2 linked regions of the Chelativorans sp. AA-79 genome follow. The protein of the gene in region 2 interacts with the protein of the main gene of each other region in a pairwise test. Links are inferred from orthologs where the notes say so. Each region holds a gene or a part of one and is shown on either strand. Other genes may lie near its edges.

Region 1 (6,850 bases), 4.6 Mb from region 2 along the record:
GTAGTACATTGGGGGCGTCGGCGGCGGGGGCGGCTGCGCGACCGGCGGCGCGACCTGCGGTGTTTGCCTCGTGGAAACGCATCCGGCGAGGGTCATTGCGCTGACGCCAATGAGGAACGCGCGCCGCGCAATTGCGGGTGTCGGTAGCTTAGTCACGTTTCGTACGCTCTCTGCTTGCAATCGTAAAGCCGCACAGCACGACGCCCGTCTTAAGGGCAGCTTAAGGCAGGCGCGGTCGAAGATAGCGATGCGGCGGGACCTCAGGCACCGACCTGCGGCTCAAATGATCCGGCCGAACAGACTGTCGATCGGGTGGGGGCACATAGTTGGAATCGCGGGCTTGCGTTGCACGCGAGGACAACTTTTTCATCCTTAAGCCGGCCTTAAGGTACGCCCGCTTTGCCGCCGGTCCTGAGAAGGAGACAAGAATGCGGACGCGACTTCCAACGAACGCGGTAGCGTCTACGGCCGATGTCGGATGCGGCATCGATGGTGATGCTCAACGGATGAATGGCCAATGGACCCGCCGCGGGCTTCTGCTGGGGGGGCTGGTGGGGCCGGTAGGATTGCTGACGGCTCCCATCGGAATGGCCATTGCCAATCCGGCTGCGATGGCCACTGACGTCGCCTCCTACCGGGAAAGGCTGGAGCAGGTCGCGCGAACGCACAGATTTGCGCTCATCGACATCCGTGCGGACTGGTGCGCGGTGTGTCACCGCATTGAGCGGGAAATCCTCGCCCATCCAGCCGTATTGCAACGTCTCCAGGCGGTCCCTCTCGTGAAGGTGGACGTGACCGTCATGGACGAGGGAAACCGCCAGCTCCTGTCCCACCTTCGAGCGAGCGGCCCGCCGACATTCTTCGTCGTGGAAGCGGTCACCGGCCGCGAGTATGATGGCACCCGTTCGGTCGGATCGTTCAGCAGGCGCGATCTCATGCGGCGGTTGCGACCGTTCATCCGATAATCCGGAGTCCAGGATAACCTGCCATCGATCTTCGGCTCGATGCGGTCCTTAAGGCTGCCTTAAGCTCGGGAGAGTGCGCTCGCTCCAATATCTACGACCTGGAGCTTTGACCATGCACGATCGGCGCCGCTGCACATCCACACCTCTTCCTTTTGCCATCGGTGGGCCGCCACTCCGCAGTGCAGTGAACCGGCGGACCTTGCTTTCGGGGTTGGCGGCGCTCGCTGCCGCCGGCCTTGCCATGCCCGTGCGTGCCGACGACATGTCAGCCGAGATGATCCTGAACGACCCTGAAGCGCCGGTCGGCGGCAATCCGAACGGCGACCTGATAATCGTCTCGTTCTTTGACTACAACTGCCCGTTCTGCAAGCGCACCGTCGAGCCGCTGAATATGGTGCTGGAATCGGACGGCAATGTGCGTCACGTCTACAAGGACTGGCCGATTCTCGCGCCGTCGTCGGTCTATGGCGCAAAGCTGGCGTTAGCGGCCAGGTATCAGAACCGCTACGAGGACGCCTATCTGGCGCTGATGGGTATCGAAGGCTCGCGGGTGCCGGAAGAGCGGATGCGGCAGGCACTGGAAGGCGCCGGCTTCGACACGGCAGATCTTGAGACCGAAGCCAATCGCCGCGACGCCGAGATCACCGCCTTGCTCCGGCGCAACAACGCGCAGGCTGAGGGGCTCGGCCTGCGCGGCACGCCCGTGTTTCTGATCGGTCGGTTTCTCGTCGCCTCCGCCCTCGACGAAGACGGCTTCCGCCAGGTTGTCGCCGACGCCCGCGAAGCGTCCTGATACATCCCCCGATCGCGACAATCCGAGCAATTTCATGTCCCCAACGCCCATCCTTCGCCTCCTTGCCGGCCTGTTCTTCGTCTTCCTGTCGCTGCCCGCCGCGGCGCAACAGAAGGATCTCCTGCAAGCCGAGGAAGCCTTCCGTTTCTCGGTTGAGCGGAATGCGGATCAGCAGATTCAGCTCCGTTGGGAGATCGAGGAAGGCTATTATCTCTATCGCGATCATCTGGAAGCGAAGGACGTCGCGACTGGCGAGGCGGTCCCGCTTTCGACTGGATCGGGCGTCGTGGAGACAGAGGATGCCAACTTCGGTCCTTCGGAGGTGTATTATCTCGAAGCGGTGGCACGTCTCGGCGCCGAAGCGCCCCGGCAGGTCGCAGTCACCTATCAGGGCTGCAAAAAGGATTCGATCTGTTATCCGCCGCTGACCCTGACGGTGAACACGGAAAACCTTCAGGTTTCCGAACCCGTCGTCGGCTTTGGCGTCGCTCCAGCTCCAGCCGCCCCTGCCGGAGGGACGGGAAGCGGCAGCTTCAACCTGGCCGAGGACACGCAGGGCGGCGGAATGGTCGGCTCGCTTCTCGCCAGCGGCGGTGCGACCTGGGTGATTGTGAGTTTCCTCGCCTTCGGGCTGCTGCTCGCCTTCACGCCCTGCGTGCTGCCCATGTATCCGATCCTCAGCGCGACCCTGGCGCGCGAGGGCGAGGCATTGACGGCGCGGCGCGGCTTCATCCTGTCTTCGGCCTATGTGCTGGCGATGGCCGCAGCGTTTGGCATGCTTGGCGTCGTCGCGGCATGGTCCGGCCAAAACCTCCAGATGGTGCTGCAATCGCCATACGCCATTGGCGCCGTCGCGGCGCTGTTCGTGGTGCTCGCGACGTCGATGTTCGGTTTCTTCGAGTTACAACTGCCAACCGTCTGGGTCAGCCGGATGTCGGGCGTACAAGCCGGCACGCGCGGCTCGGTGGGGGGAGCCGCCGGAATGGGTTTCCTTTCGGCACTGATCGTCGGCCCCTGTGTCACCGCACCGCTCGCGGCAGCACTTCTCTATATCGCACATACGGGCGATGCCTGGCTCGGCGCGGGTGCGCTGTTCGCCCTCGGGCTCGGCCAAGGCATTCCGCTGATCGCCTTTGGGACGATGGGCAGCCGCGCCCTGCCGCGGGCGGGGGCGTGGATGGTGCAGGTCAAATACGCGTTCGGCTTCGTCTTTCTCGGCGCGGCGATTTGGATGGCCTCCCGAATCCTGCCGCCGCAAGTGACGCTGGCGCTTTGGGCGGGTCTCCTCTTGATTGTTGCGGTCTTCATCGGCGTCGCTGATCGGCTCGTGGCCGATGCTGGCGCTTGGCTGCGCTTCCGTAAGGCCGCCGGCCTTGGGGTTTTCCTCGGCGGCGTCATCCTGGCAATCGGGGCGGCATCGGGCGGAACCGACCCGCTGCGCCCGCTCGCCCATTTCGTCACGCACGGTTCAGGCCAGCAGATCGCCCAGGCCGAGATGACATTCGTCGAGGCAAACTCGACGCCGCAGGTGGAGCAGGCAATTGCCTCTGCCAACGGACGTCCGACATTGGTCTATTTCACGGCCGACTGGTGCGTCATCTGTAAGACGATCGAACGCGATGTCTTTTCGAGCACGAACGTCATCGCCGCACTGGGCGATTTCCAGCGTGTCAAGGTGGACTTGACCGCACTGGATGCGGCCAGTCAGGGCCTGATGCGCGATCTTGCCGTGGTTGGTCCGCCGACCATGATCTTCTTCGACCGAAATGCCGCAGAGGCAAACGGCTCGCGCCTCATCGGAGATGTGACAACCGATACGCTGCTGACATCGGTCTCGCAGGCGAGGCAGTAAGATGAACGCAGTCGCCATCGGGCCTTTCGTCTTCGCGCCCGACCGCTTCGCCGCGATCCTCGCCATCGCCGCCTTCCTCCTGCTGAGCGAGGTCCTCACCCGCAAGGTCGATCAGCGGTTTTCGTCCTGGGCCTGGGGTGCGACCGTCGCCTTCGTGGTCGGCGCGCGCGCCGGGCATGTCGTCCAGCATGCGAGCAGTTTCCTCGCCGAGCCGTTGCGCGCATTCTACATCTGGCAGGGAGGCTTCATGATCGAAGCCGGCATTGCGCTGGCACTTGCCTACACGGTCTTTCGTTTCCGGCGTCAACTGAGGCTCACGCTGTGGACGGCCCTGCCGAGCGCGGCTGCGGCCTATGTGGCCTTTTTCGTGCTGCAGCTCACCGCCGGCGCGCCGGCGACCCCGCTGCCAACCGGCGGCATCTACCGCACGGTGGCCGGTGAACAATTCAACCCGGCCGACCTCGAAGGCCAACCTGTGGTCATCAACCTGTGGGCAACATGGTGCCCGCCCTGCCGCCGCGAAATGCCGATGATGGCGGACGTGGCCGCAAACACGGACAATGCCAAACTTGTCTTCGTCAACCAAGGTGAAGGCCAGGAGATCATTCAGCGCTACCTGACAGCCGAGAATCTTGAGCTTGAGCACGTCGTGCTCGACGGGCTCGGTGAGTTCGGTCGTCATTACGAGGTGCCGGGCCTGCCGGCTACGTTATTCCTCAAGAGCGACGGGACGCTGCAATCGGTACATATGGGCGAGATCTCAAGAGAGGCCCTCATGAGCGGCATTCAAAACCTCGAATAGCCGCCGCAGGTCTGGCACGGCAGGTATTCCCTGCGACTGAGACGAAGCTGCGACCATCGTCATGATGGCTGTCATGCAATCCTCATTGAACCTGCCAGTCGGAGAAGGCATTGAAAGGCCAGTAGACCTGTCGAACGATGTCACATTATCCAGAAATCTGCTGGTCTTCGTTGGCTCCATTCTTGACGCGCTATTGAGCAAGGCGAGAGATATTAGGACCTTTGATCAAGGCGAGCCTTAATTTGTCTCCATCTATCGATCTCGCTGCGCGGGGCCGCGATGATTTCTTCGCAAAGAGGCAGCAATTCAGCATCTCAGGCGTCGTCCTCGAAACCGGGGTAGTCATGCTCATCAAATATCTGTTTTCGCGCCGAACTGGCCTACGGAGCCGGTCAGGGCACATCCATCCGACTTGCCGCTAAGTCTGCCATGTAGTCTCCTGCTGGAACCCAACCTTGCCAATGCCGAGGACCACGAGCCGTATCATGCGGCGCTTATAATTGATTGTCACGCAAGGCTTATCTTGGTCGGAGTCGGCATCCAATGCTTTTCGGATCGGCCGAACGACGTCTCATTTTCGACCGATCCGTAAGCCGGGCGACATTCTGCTGAGTACGCCATCGCGCCTGATGCCATGCCCCAGGGCTGCGGCTAGGTGAAGACCGACAAGGACAAGTGTCACGTACCAGAGAGCTTTGTGACTCCATTCGGCCGGTGCCCAGAAATAGGCCACGATCACGCCGGTTACCGCTTGGGCTGCGAGGCTCCCGTAAAGGCCCCAGTGAATGGTCGCTGCGGCAAGGTCGCTAAAGTGGTTGATCCGACGCCGTTGCCGGAGCCGGAGGGCTATGCGCAAGAACACCAGCGCACCGATGCCCATGCCGCAGTAGTTATGGACCATATGCAGGAAAAGGTCCCATTCCCTGGCCGGGAGAAGTGGGTTATGGGTCCTCGGGATCGCGTCGGCAGTAGACCATTGGATAATGATCATGGCGACAACGACCCAATGGATTACTATCTGAAGGCTGGAATACTTGGGCATTGTCGACCACCGCAGGGTAATATATCTACTTTCGTCGCCTTCTTCCTCCCGAAATGAACAATATAAATTGTCGCTCCGCTTCGAATTCTGAGCCTCGATGGAAGAGGCGCACTTTCGTCGCAGTTCTCATGTTCGGTCCTGAGGTGGAACGCCGTAATTGCAGCACGGCTTAGGAACTTTTTTGCTTTAATTCGTCTCTATGAATCGGTCTGTCAATGGCACGTCTTGCGTCATTCGAGCTTTGGTTCGCTAAGCGGCATCTACGCCCATTATGGGTCGATCCATTGCGCGCCGCTTGCCCGTGCTTGATGCGTTTACAGCGAGGTCCCAGATTAGGGTCTTTGATCGAGGCGAGCCTTAATTGTCTCCATCTGCTCGATCTCGCTGCGCTGGGCCGCGACGATTTCTTCGCAGAGAGTTAGTAGTTCCGCATCGCGCAGATCCGCTTCCCTGCACATGAGGATCGCGCCCGAGTGGTGGGGGATCATCGAATCGATGAACTGCCTGTCACCGATCAGGGTTTGGCTGCGTGTGGCTGCGAATGAGGCGATTGTCAGGACGACGAACATAGCGTAAAGCGCAATGTTCAAGCTCTTTCTCGGGAACATGCCCGGCATTGTCCCCAGCATGAAGATTCCCATTGGCGCCCACATGGTCACGGCCATGTAGAACATGTTGAGATTGTTCCGGAAGTCGTGCAGGCCGTCGATCATCGTGAACATCACGACGTACATGACTATCAGGCCGAGCGCCATGTTGATCCAGAACATCAAATAGGGACGGCCTGCGCCGTGTTCGTGATGGCCGGTGTCGGAAGAATGGTCCATGTCGTGTCTCCGCAATGCAGGTTCAGTGACCCAACCCGATGCCCATCGGCTTGAGCATCATCCAGATCGCCATGCCGACCATCATCAGGTTCTCGGTCAGGGAGACGAAGCCGAGCGGCACATTGCTGTCGCCGCCGACGCAGGCGCATTTGAGTTCGCGCTTGTCGATATAGACCGCCTTGAAAACCGAGATGGCTCCGACGGTGCCGATAAAGAGGGCGACAGGGACCGACAGCCACATCAGCGCGCCGGCCATCATCAGGACGCCCGCCAGCGCTTCGCCGAATGGATAAATGTAGGAGTAGCGCACCCAACGCTGCGCCAAAAGGTCGTAGTTCAGGAACATGGTAGCGAAGCCCTCCACGTCCTTGAGCTTCTGCAGGGCAAGCAGACACATCGCAATCGCGATGAACCACTCCACCGTCGCGACGGTGAGAAGGTTCCCGAACGCGGCCCAACTCGCAGCCAGCGCCATCAGCGCCGCCATCGCGAAAAGCGCGATCACCGGCGTATAGGTGGTGGCGTCCTTGTCTTTCACCTCCTTGCCGAAGAAGGCGAGAAGATCGTCG
Region 2 (6,891 bases):
TGCGCGAAAACCAGCGCGTGGACGAACGCGCCATGGACTCCAACGACCTGGAGAAGGAGCGCGGCATCACCATTCTCGCCAAGGCCACCTCGGTGGTCTGGAAGGATGTGCGCATCAACATCGTCGACACGCCCGGTCACGCCGATTTCGGCGGCGAGGTGGAGCGTATCCTCAACATGGTGGACGGCGCCGTGCTTCTGGTCGACGCCGCCGAAGGCCCCATGCCGCAGACGAAATTCGTCGTCGGCAAGGCGCTGAAGGTGGGGCTCAAGCCCATCGTCGTCGTCAACAAGATCGACCGGCCGGATGCCCGCGCCGAGGAGGTGATCAATGAGGTCTTCGATCTCTTCGCAGCCCTCGATGCCACCGACGAGCAGCTCGATTTCCCGATCCTCTACGGTTCGGGCCGCGACGGCTGGATGAATCTTGATCCCGCCGGCCCGAAGGACGAGGGGCTTGCCCCCCTCTTCGACCTCGTGCTGCAACATGTGCCGGAGCCCCAGGTGGAGGACGGCGCCTTCCGCATGATCGGCACGATCCTGGAGGCCAACCCGTTCCTCGGCCGCATCATCACCGGGCGCATCGCCTCCGGCAGCATCAAGCCGAACCAGGCGGTGAAGGTGCTCGCGCGCGACGGCAGTCTCATCGAGCAGGGCCGCATTTCCAAGATCCTCGCCTTCCGCGGACTGGAGCGCACGGCGGTGGAGGAGGCGCAGGCGGGCGACATCGTCGCCATTGCCGGCCTGTCGAAGGGAACGGTGGCGGATACTTTCTGCGACCCTGCAGTCTCCCAGCCGATGGAGGCGCAGCCGATCGACCCGCCGACGGTGACCATGAGCTTCATCGTCAACGATTCTCCGCTTGCCGGCACCGAAGGCGACAAGGTGACGAGCCGCGTCATCCGCGATCGCCTCCTGAAGGAGGCGGAGGGCAACGTGGCCCTGAAGATCGAGGAATCGGCCGACAAGGACTCCTTCTTCGTCTCCGGACGTGGCGAGTTGCAGCTCTCCGTGCTCATCGAGACCATGCGCCGCGAAGGCTTCGAGCTTGCGGTCTCGCGTCCGCGCGTGGTGATGAAGAAGGACGAGAACGGCGGGCTTCTGGAACCCGTCGAGGAAGTCGTCATCGACGTGGACGAGGAGCACGCGGGAATCGTGGTGCAGAAATTGTCGGAGCGGAAGGCCGAGATGGTCGAGCTCCGCCCCTCGGGCGGCGACCGCCAGCGCCTCGTCTTCCATGCGCCGACGCGCGGCCTCATCGGCTATCAGTCGGAACTGCTGACGGACACGCGCGGCACGGCCGTGATGAACCGGCTCTTCCACGAATACCAGCCCTACAAGGGCGAAATCGGTGGCCGGGTGAACGGCGTGCTGATCGCCAACGAGCCGGGCGAGGCCGTGGCTTACGCGTTGTGGAACCTCGAAGACCGTGGTCCGATGGTCATCGATCCGGGCGTGAAGGTCTACCAGGGCATGATCATCGGAATCCATTCCCGCGACAACGACCTGGAAGTGAACGTGCTCAAGGGCAAGAAGCTCACCAATATCCGCGCTGCCGGCAAGGATGAGGCGGTGAAGCTGACCCCGCCCGTCCGCATGACGCTGGAGCGTGCGCTCTCCTGGATCCAGGACGACGAACTGGTGGAGGTGACGCCGAAGTCGATCCGTCTGCGCAAGCTCTATCTCGACCCGCACGAGCGCAAGCGCTTCGAGAAGCAGAAGCTCGCCGTCGCTTAAAAGAGACGGGCTTTCCAGCGAGCCCGCTTCCCGTTCTTTCCGAAAAGGCTATGATGCCGCCATTGAACAGGCTGGCGGCATCATGGACCTCTCCTCGCTGATCATCTTTGCCGGTGCGCTTTTCGTGGCGGCCGGGTCTCCGGGCCCGAGCATCGCGGCCCTCGTGGCGCGCGTGATCTCGCGCGGCTTCCGCGACGTGTTCCCGTTCCTGCTCGCCATGTGGATCGGCGAGGCAGTCTGGCTTTCCTGCGCGATCTTCGGCCTGGCCTTCATCGCCGAGACCTTCCACCTCGCTTTCCTCGCCATCAAATATGCGGGCGTCTGCTATCTGCTCTGGCTCGCCTGGAAGATGTGGACTGCGCCCGTCGCCATGGATGACGGAGCCATCCCGCAGGCGGGGAGCCGCTGGAGGCTCTTTCTCACCGGCATGGCCGTCACGCTCGGCAATCCGAAGATCATGATGTTCTATCTGGCCTTGCTTCCCACCATCATCGATCTCTCGGCGGTGAGCCTCGTGGGCTGGGCCGAACTGACTCTCACCATGCTCATCGTGCTGATCGCCGTGGACCTCGGCTGGGCCGTTGCAGCCGCCCAAGCGCGACGGCTCCTGCGAAGCGCGCGCGCCATGCGCATCGCGAACCGCACCAGCGCTTCCATGATGGCTGGCGCCGCGGCGGCGATCGCCAGCCGTTGAGCCACTTGCAGCCGGGTAGAATCCCGGCGTTTTCGCAAAAGCGGCAGATACGAAGAAATCGAGCGGATGCGACCGCATCACGAGGTGCCCGGCAGCACTTTCTCGAGCTCGGGGATCAGTTCGTCGGCGATGCTTTCGGGCGTGAACGGGCCGACATGCTTATAGCGGATCCTGCCGTCGGGGCCGACCAGGAAAGTCTCCGGCACGCCGTAGACGCCCCAGTCGATGGCCGCGCGACCGCTCTGATCCACGCCGATGGCATCGAACGGGTTGCCGAGCTCGCCGAGGAAGCGCCGGGCATTCTCCGGCTTGTCCTTATAGTTGAGGCCGACAAGCCGCAGGCGGTCGTCCTGTGCCAGCTCCATCAGCAGCGGATGCTCCTGCCGGCAGGGCACACACCACGATCCCCAGACATTGACCAGCGTCACATGGCCTTGGAAACCGGCGGGCGAAAGCCCCGGCAAGTCCATGCCTTCAAGCGGCGGCAGCTCTGTCTGCGGCGCGGACTGCCCGATAAGCGCGGAGGGGACAACCGACGTGTCCCTGCCGGAAAAGAGCTGCATGAGGAACACGGCCGAAAGCGCAAGGAAGGCGAAGAGCGGCAAAAGCAGGATCAGCCTGCGGCGTCTCGGTGCGTATTCGTCCGCCGGGCTCATCGCGAACCTCCGGCTGAGCGCCGGCGAACGCCGCGCGATTCGAGCTCCTTGAGCGCGCGCTGCTGGGCCGACTGGTCGAGCAGGATCCACGCCACGAGCCCGGCGATCGCAAGCATGGAGATGATATAGGCCGCGGCCACATAGGCGAGATGGCTCATCGCATGGCCTCCGCGGGCTTCGCGTCGGCTGCGCGGGCGGAAAGCCGGCGCATGGCGATCACCCGGCGACGCCAGATTTCCGTCCGCATGGCCATCAGATGCAGCGCGAGAAACAGGAGCGTGAAGCCGAGCGCGCAGACAAGCAGCGGCCAGAGCAGGCTCGGATGAATGGTCGGGCCGTCCAGCCGGAAGACCGAGGCCGGCTGGTGAAGCGTGTTCCACCAATCGACCGAGAACTTGATGATCGGTATATTGACGAAGCCGACCAGCGTGAGGATGGCGGCCGCCCTCGCCGAGCGGCCGGGGTCGTCGAGCGCACGCGTGAGCGCGATGATGCCGAGATACATGAGGAAGAGCACGAAAACCGAGGTGAGCCTCGCATCCCACACCCACCACGTGCCCCACATGGGCTTGCCCCAGATCGAGCCGGTGGCGAGCGCCAGCGCCGTGAAGACGGCACCGATGGGGGCTGCAGCCTTCAGCGACACGTCGGCGAGCGGATGCCGCCAGACCAGCGTGCCGAGCGCGGAGCCCGCCATCAGGCTGTAGCAGAACATGGAAAGCCACGCGAAAGGCACGTGGATATACATGATCCGGACAGCGATGCCCTGCTGATAGTCCTCCGGCGCGGCAAATGCCATGGCGAGGCCCGCCGCCAGCACCAGCATTGCCGCGCCCCACAGCCACGGCAACACGGTGCCCGACAGCGCCAGGAAGCGCGTCGGGTTGGCAATATCCATCCAGCGGCGGACCGCGTTCTCGCTCATGAGGTCCTAGATAGAGCCCAGCCCGCCGGAGCGCAATTGACGAACGTCAAAGCCGCATGAGGCCTTTTGTCCGGCTCCGGCTCAGTCTGCTGCGCCACGCAGGGCGAGGGCGGCCGCGGCGGGCCCGATGACGGCGAAGAAGAGGGTGAGCGCCGCCATGATGAGGAAAGGCGGCAGGAACGGGTCGGGCTCGGCCACTGCGCCCCTGCTCGCCGCCACGCCGAAGATGAGGACGGGGATCGTCAGCGGCAGGATGATGACCGAGACGAGCAGCCCGCCGCGCGGCAGCGCCACCGTGAGCGCAGCGCCCACCGCACCGATGAAAGTGATGGCCGGTGTGCCGACGAGAAGAGTCAGGGTCGCAGCGGCGAGCCCGACGGGCGGCACGTTCATGAAGACACCGAGGAGCGGCGTGACGGCGACGAGCGGCAGAATGGCCGTCGTCCAGTGCGCCAGGCATTTCGTGAACACCGTGAGCGCCACCATGTGGCGGCTCTCGGTCGTCAGCAGCACATCGAGCGAGCCGTCCTCCCGGTCGGCCTGGAACAGGCGGTCGAGGCCGAGCAAGCCCGCAAGCAGTGCGCCGATCCACAGGATCGCCGGGCCGATGCGGGCGAGAAGGTTGAGGTCCGGCCCCACGCCGAAGGGGATGACGGAGACCACGGCGAGGAAGAAGAGCACGCCGGCCATCGCGCCGCTGCCGGCGCGGATGCCGAGTTTTACTTCGCGGAGGTAGAGGGCGAGCATCAGGCGGCGCTCCGTTCGGAGATGCAGCACCCCTTCTCGCGCCTCTCTGCCCTGCCGCCCATCTCCCCCGCAAGAGGGGAGATTACGCCGGCCGGTTTCGCCGGCGCTCTTTTTGTAGCGCCGCAGATTGGCGAAAGCCCCAAAGAGGTCCGATCTCCCCGCCTGTGGGGGAGACACCCGGTAGGGCAGAGGGGAGCGCGAGGGGAGGAAAGGATGAAAGTCATCTCTCCCCCATCCTCAATTCCTGCGCCCTCTCCAATCCCAGCGGAAGATGCGTCGCCGCGACGATGATGCCGCCTTCCGCCAGATGCCCGCGCATCAGGTCCGCAAATCGCCGTTCCGATGCACGATCGAGCCCGGCGGTGGGCTCGTCGAGCAGCCACGCCGGCCGATGCGATACGAGGAGCCGCGCGATCGCCGCGCGCCGGCGCTGGCCGGTGGAGAGATAGCCGAAGGGCAGGTGCGCGATATCGTCGAGGCCCACCATCTCCAGCGCCTCGTAGGGCGAAAGCCGCGGCTCGCCCAGGAAATCGCGCCAGAAGGCGAGATTCTCCTCCACGGTGAGCGCGGTCTTCATCGCGTTCAGATGGCCGAGATAGTGGCAGGCTGCCCTGGCATCCGGGAACGCCTCCCCGCCGCCGGAAAACGTCACGGCACCTTCCGCCGACGGCAGCAGCCCTGCGACAACCCTGAGAAGCGTGGATTTTCCTGCTCCGTTGGGCCCTGTCACGAGCAGTGCCTCGCCTGCGCCCAGACCAAAGGAGATACCGGAAAAGACGGCCTCTCCGCCGCGCTCGCCGCTCAAGCGCTCGGCGGCGAGCCGCATGGTTTTTCCCTCTCCGGCAATGGCTTATCCCAACCCTTTCCTGAATGCGGCAGAAATGCGCTTATCGCTATAGAACTCTTTTACGAATTTCTCTATATCCGGGGCAACCACGCCAGCGGTCGGCGTGGAGAGCCTTTGTGCCGAACCAGCGCACCGCCGCCTTGACCGGCTGTTACGCAGGGGACGGACGCGGAAATGACCGTACCCGCACCTTTGAGCCTGACGTCTCAGGAAGTCCGTTCCCGTTCGGATGAACAGACCAGATGGGATGATCGCACGTGTCTACTTCACTCGACAGCTACAAATGCCGCCGCACCCTCAAGGTGGGAAACACCGAATACACTTATTTCGACCTCAAGGAGGCGGAGAAGAACGGTCTCGCCGGCGTTTCCCGGCTCCCCTTCTCCATGAAGGTGCTCCTGGAAAACCTCCTGCGCAAGGAGGACGGCCGCTCCGTCAGCAAGGAAAGCATCGAGGCCGTGGCCGCGTGGCTCTCCGATCGCGGTGCCGCGGGCGTTGAGATCGCCTATTCGCCGGCCCGCGTGCTGATGCAGGATTTCACCGGCGTTCCCGCCGTGGTGGACCTCGCCGCCATGCGCGACGCCATGGCCTCGCTCGGCGGCGACCCGCAGAAGATCAACCCGCTCGTTCCGGTGGACCTCGTCATCGACCATTCGGTCATCGTCGATGAGTTCGGCACGCCGCTCGCCTTCGCCCGCAACGTGGAGCTGGAATATCAGCGCAATGCCGAACGCTACCGCTTCCTGAAATGGGGCCAGCAGGCGTTCAAGAACTTCCGCGTCGTGCCGCCCGGCACGGGCATCTGCCACCAGGTCAATCTCGAGTTTCTCGCCCGCGTGGTCTGGAGCCGCGAGGAGGATGGCGATCTCCTCGCCTATCCCGATACCTGCGTGGGCACGGACTCCCACACGACGATGGTGAACGGCCTCGGCGTGCTGGGATGGGGCGTCGGCGGCATCGAGGCTGAGGCGGCCATGCTCGGCCAGCCCGTCTCCATGCTGCTGCCTGAAGTAGTGGGCTTCAAACTCACGGGCAAGCTGCGCGAGGGTATCACCGCGACCGATCTCGTGCTCACCGTCACGCAGATGCTGCGCAAGAAGGGCGTGGTGGGCAAGTTCGTCGAGTTCTTCGGGCCGGGCCTTGCCTCCATGACGGTCGCCGACCGTGCCACGATCGGCAACATGGCGCCCGAATATGGGGCCACCTGCGGCTTCTTCCCGGTCGACGGCGAGACGGTGAAGTATCTTACCATGTCCAACCGCTCCGCCGAGCAGATCGCTCTGGTA

The links.
Region 1: the proteins of PVE73_RS02540 (region 2) and dsbD interact in binary tests that used the Escherichia coli proteins (3 or more experiments, as listed by UniProt). The link is inferred for Chelativorans sp. AA-79 from one-to-one orthologs.

Annotation. Positions count from the first base shown.
Region 1 is NZ_CP120361.1:5,128,394-5,135,243, reverse strand. What follows is about bases 1,311-4,201. They hold dsbD (protein-disulfide reductase DsbD), read left to right. Parts: upstream 1,311-1,792; coding sequence 1,793-3,610; downstream 3,611-4,201. Other genes in these bases: PVE73_RS24960 (TlpA disulfide reductase family protein), read left to right, coding at 3,612-4,201; PVE73_RS24970 (DsbA family protein), read left to right, coding at 1,311-1,758. Outside these bases: PVE73_RS24980 (L,D-transpeptidase), read right to left, coding at 1-96; PVE73_RS24975 (thioredoxin family protein), read left to right, coding at 429-965; more of PVE73_RS24970, read left to right, coding at 1,150-1,310; more of PVE73_RS24960, read left to right, coding at 4,202-4,412; PVE73_RS24955 (DUF305 domain-containing protein), read right to left, coding at 5,787-6,281; PVE73_RS24950 (glutaredoxin family protein), read right to left, coding at 6,304-6,850. UniProt on the Escherichia coli protein: Required to facilitate the formation of correct disulfide bonds in some periplasmic proteins and for the assembly of the periplasmic c-type cytochromes.
Region 2 is NZ_CP120361.1:510,354-517,244, reverse strand. The notes cover bases 1,298-4,229. They hold PVE73_RS02540 (DsbE family thiol:disulfide interchange protein), read right to left. Parts: upstream 3,087-4,229; coding sequence 2,508-3,086; downstream 1,298-2,507. Other genes in these bases: ccmB (heme exporter protein CcmB), read right to left, coding at 4,093-4,229; PVE73_RS02530 (heme ABC transporter permease), read right to left, coding at 3,241-4,011; ccmD (heme exporter protein CcmD), read right to left, coding at 3,083-3,244; PVE73_RS02545 (LysE family translocator), read left to right, coding at 1,819-2,430; typA (translational GTPase TypA), read left to right, coding at 1,298-1,736. Outside these bases: more of typA, read left to right, coding at 1-1,297; more of ccmB, read right to left, coding at 4,230-4,758; heme ABC exporter ATP-binding protein CcmA, read right to left, coding at 4,979-5,584; aconitate hydratase AcnA, read left to right, coding at 5,863-6,891. UniProt on the Escherichia coli protein: Involved in disulfide bond formation. Catalyzes a late, reductive step in the assembly of periplasmic c-type cytochromes, probably the reduction of disulfide bonds of the apocytochrome c to allow covalent linkage with the heme.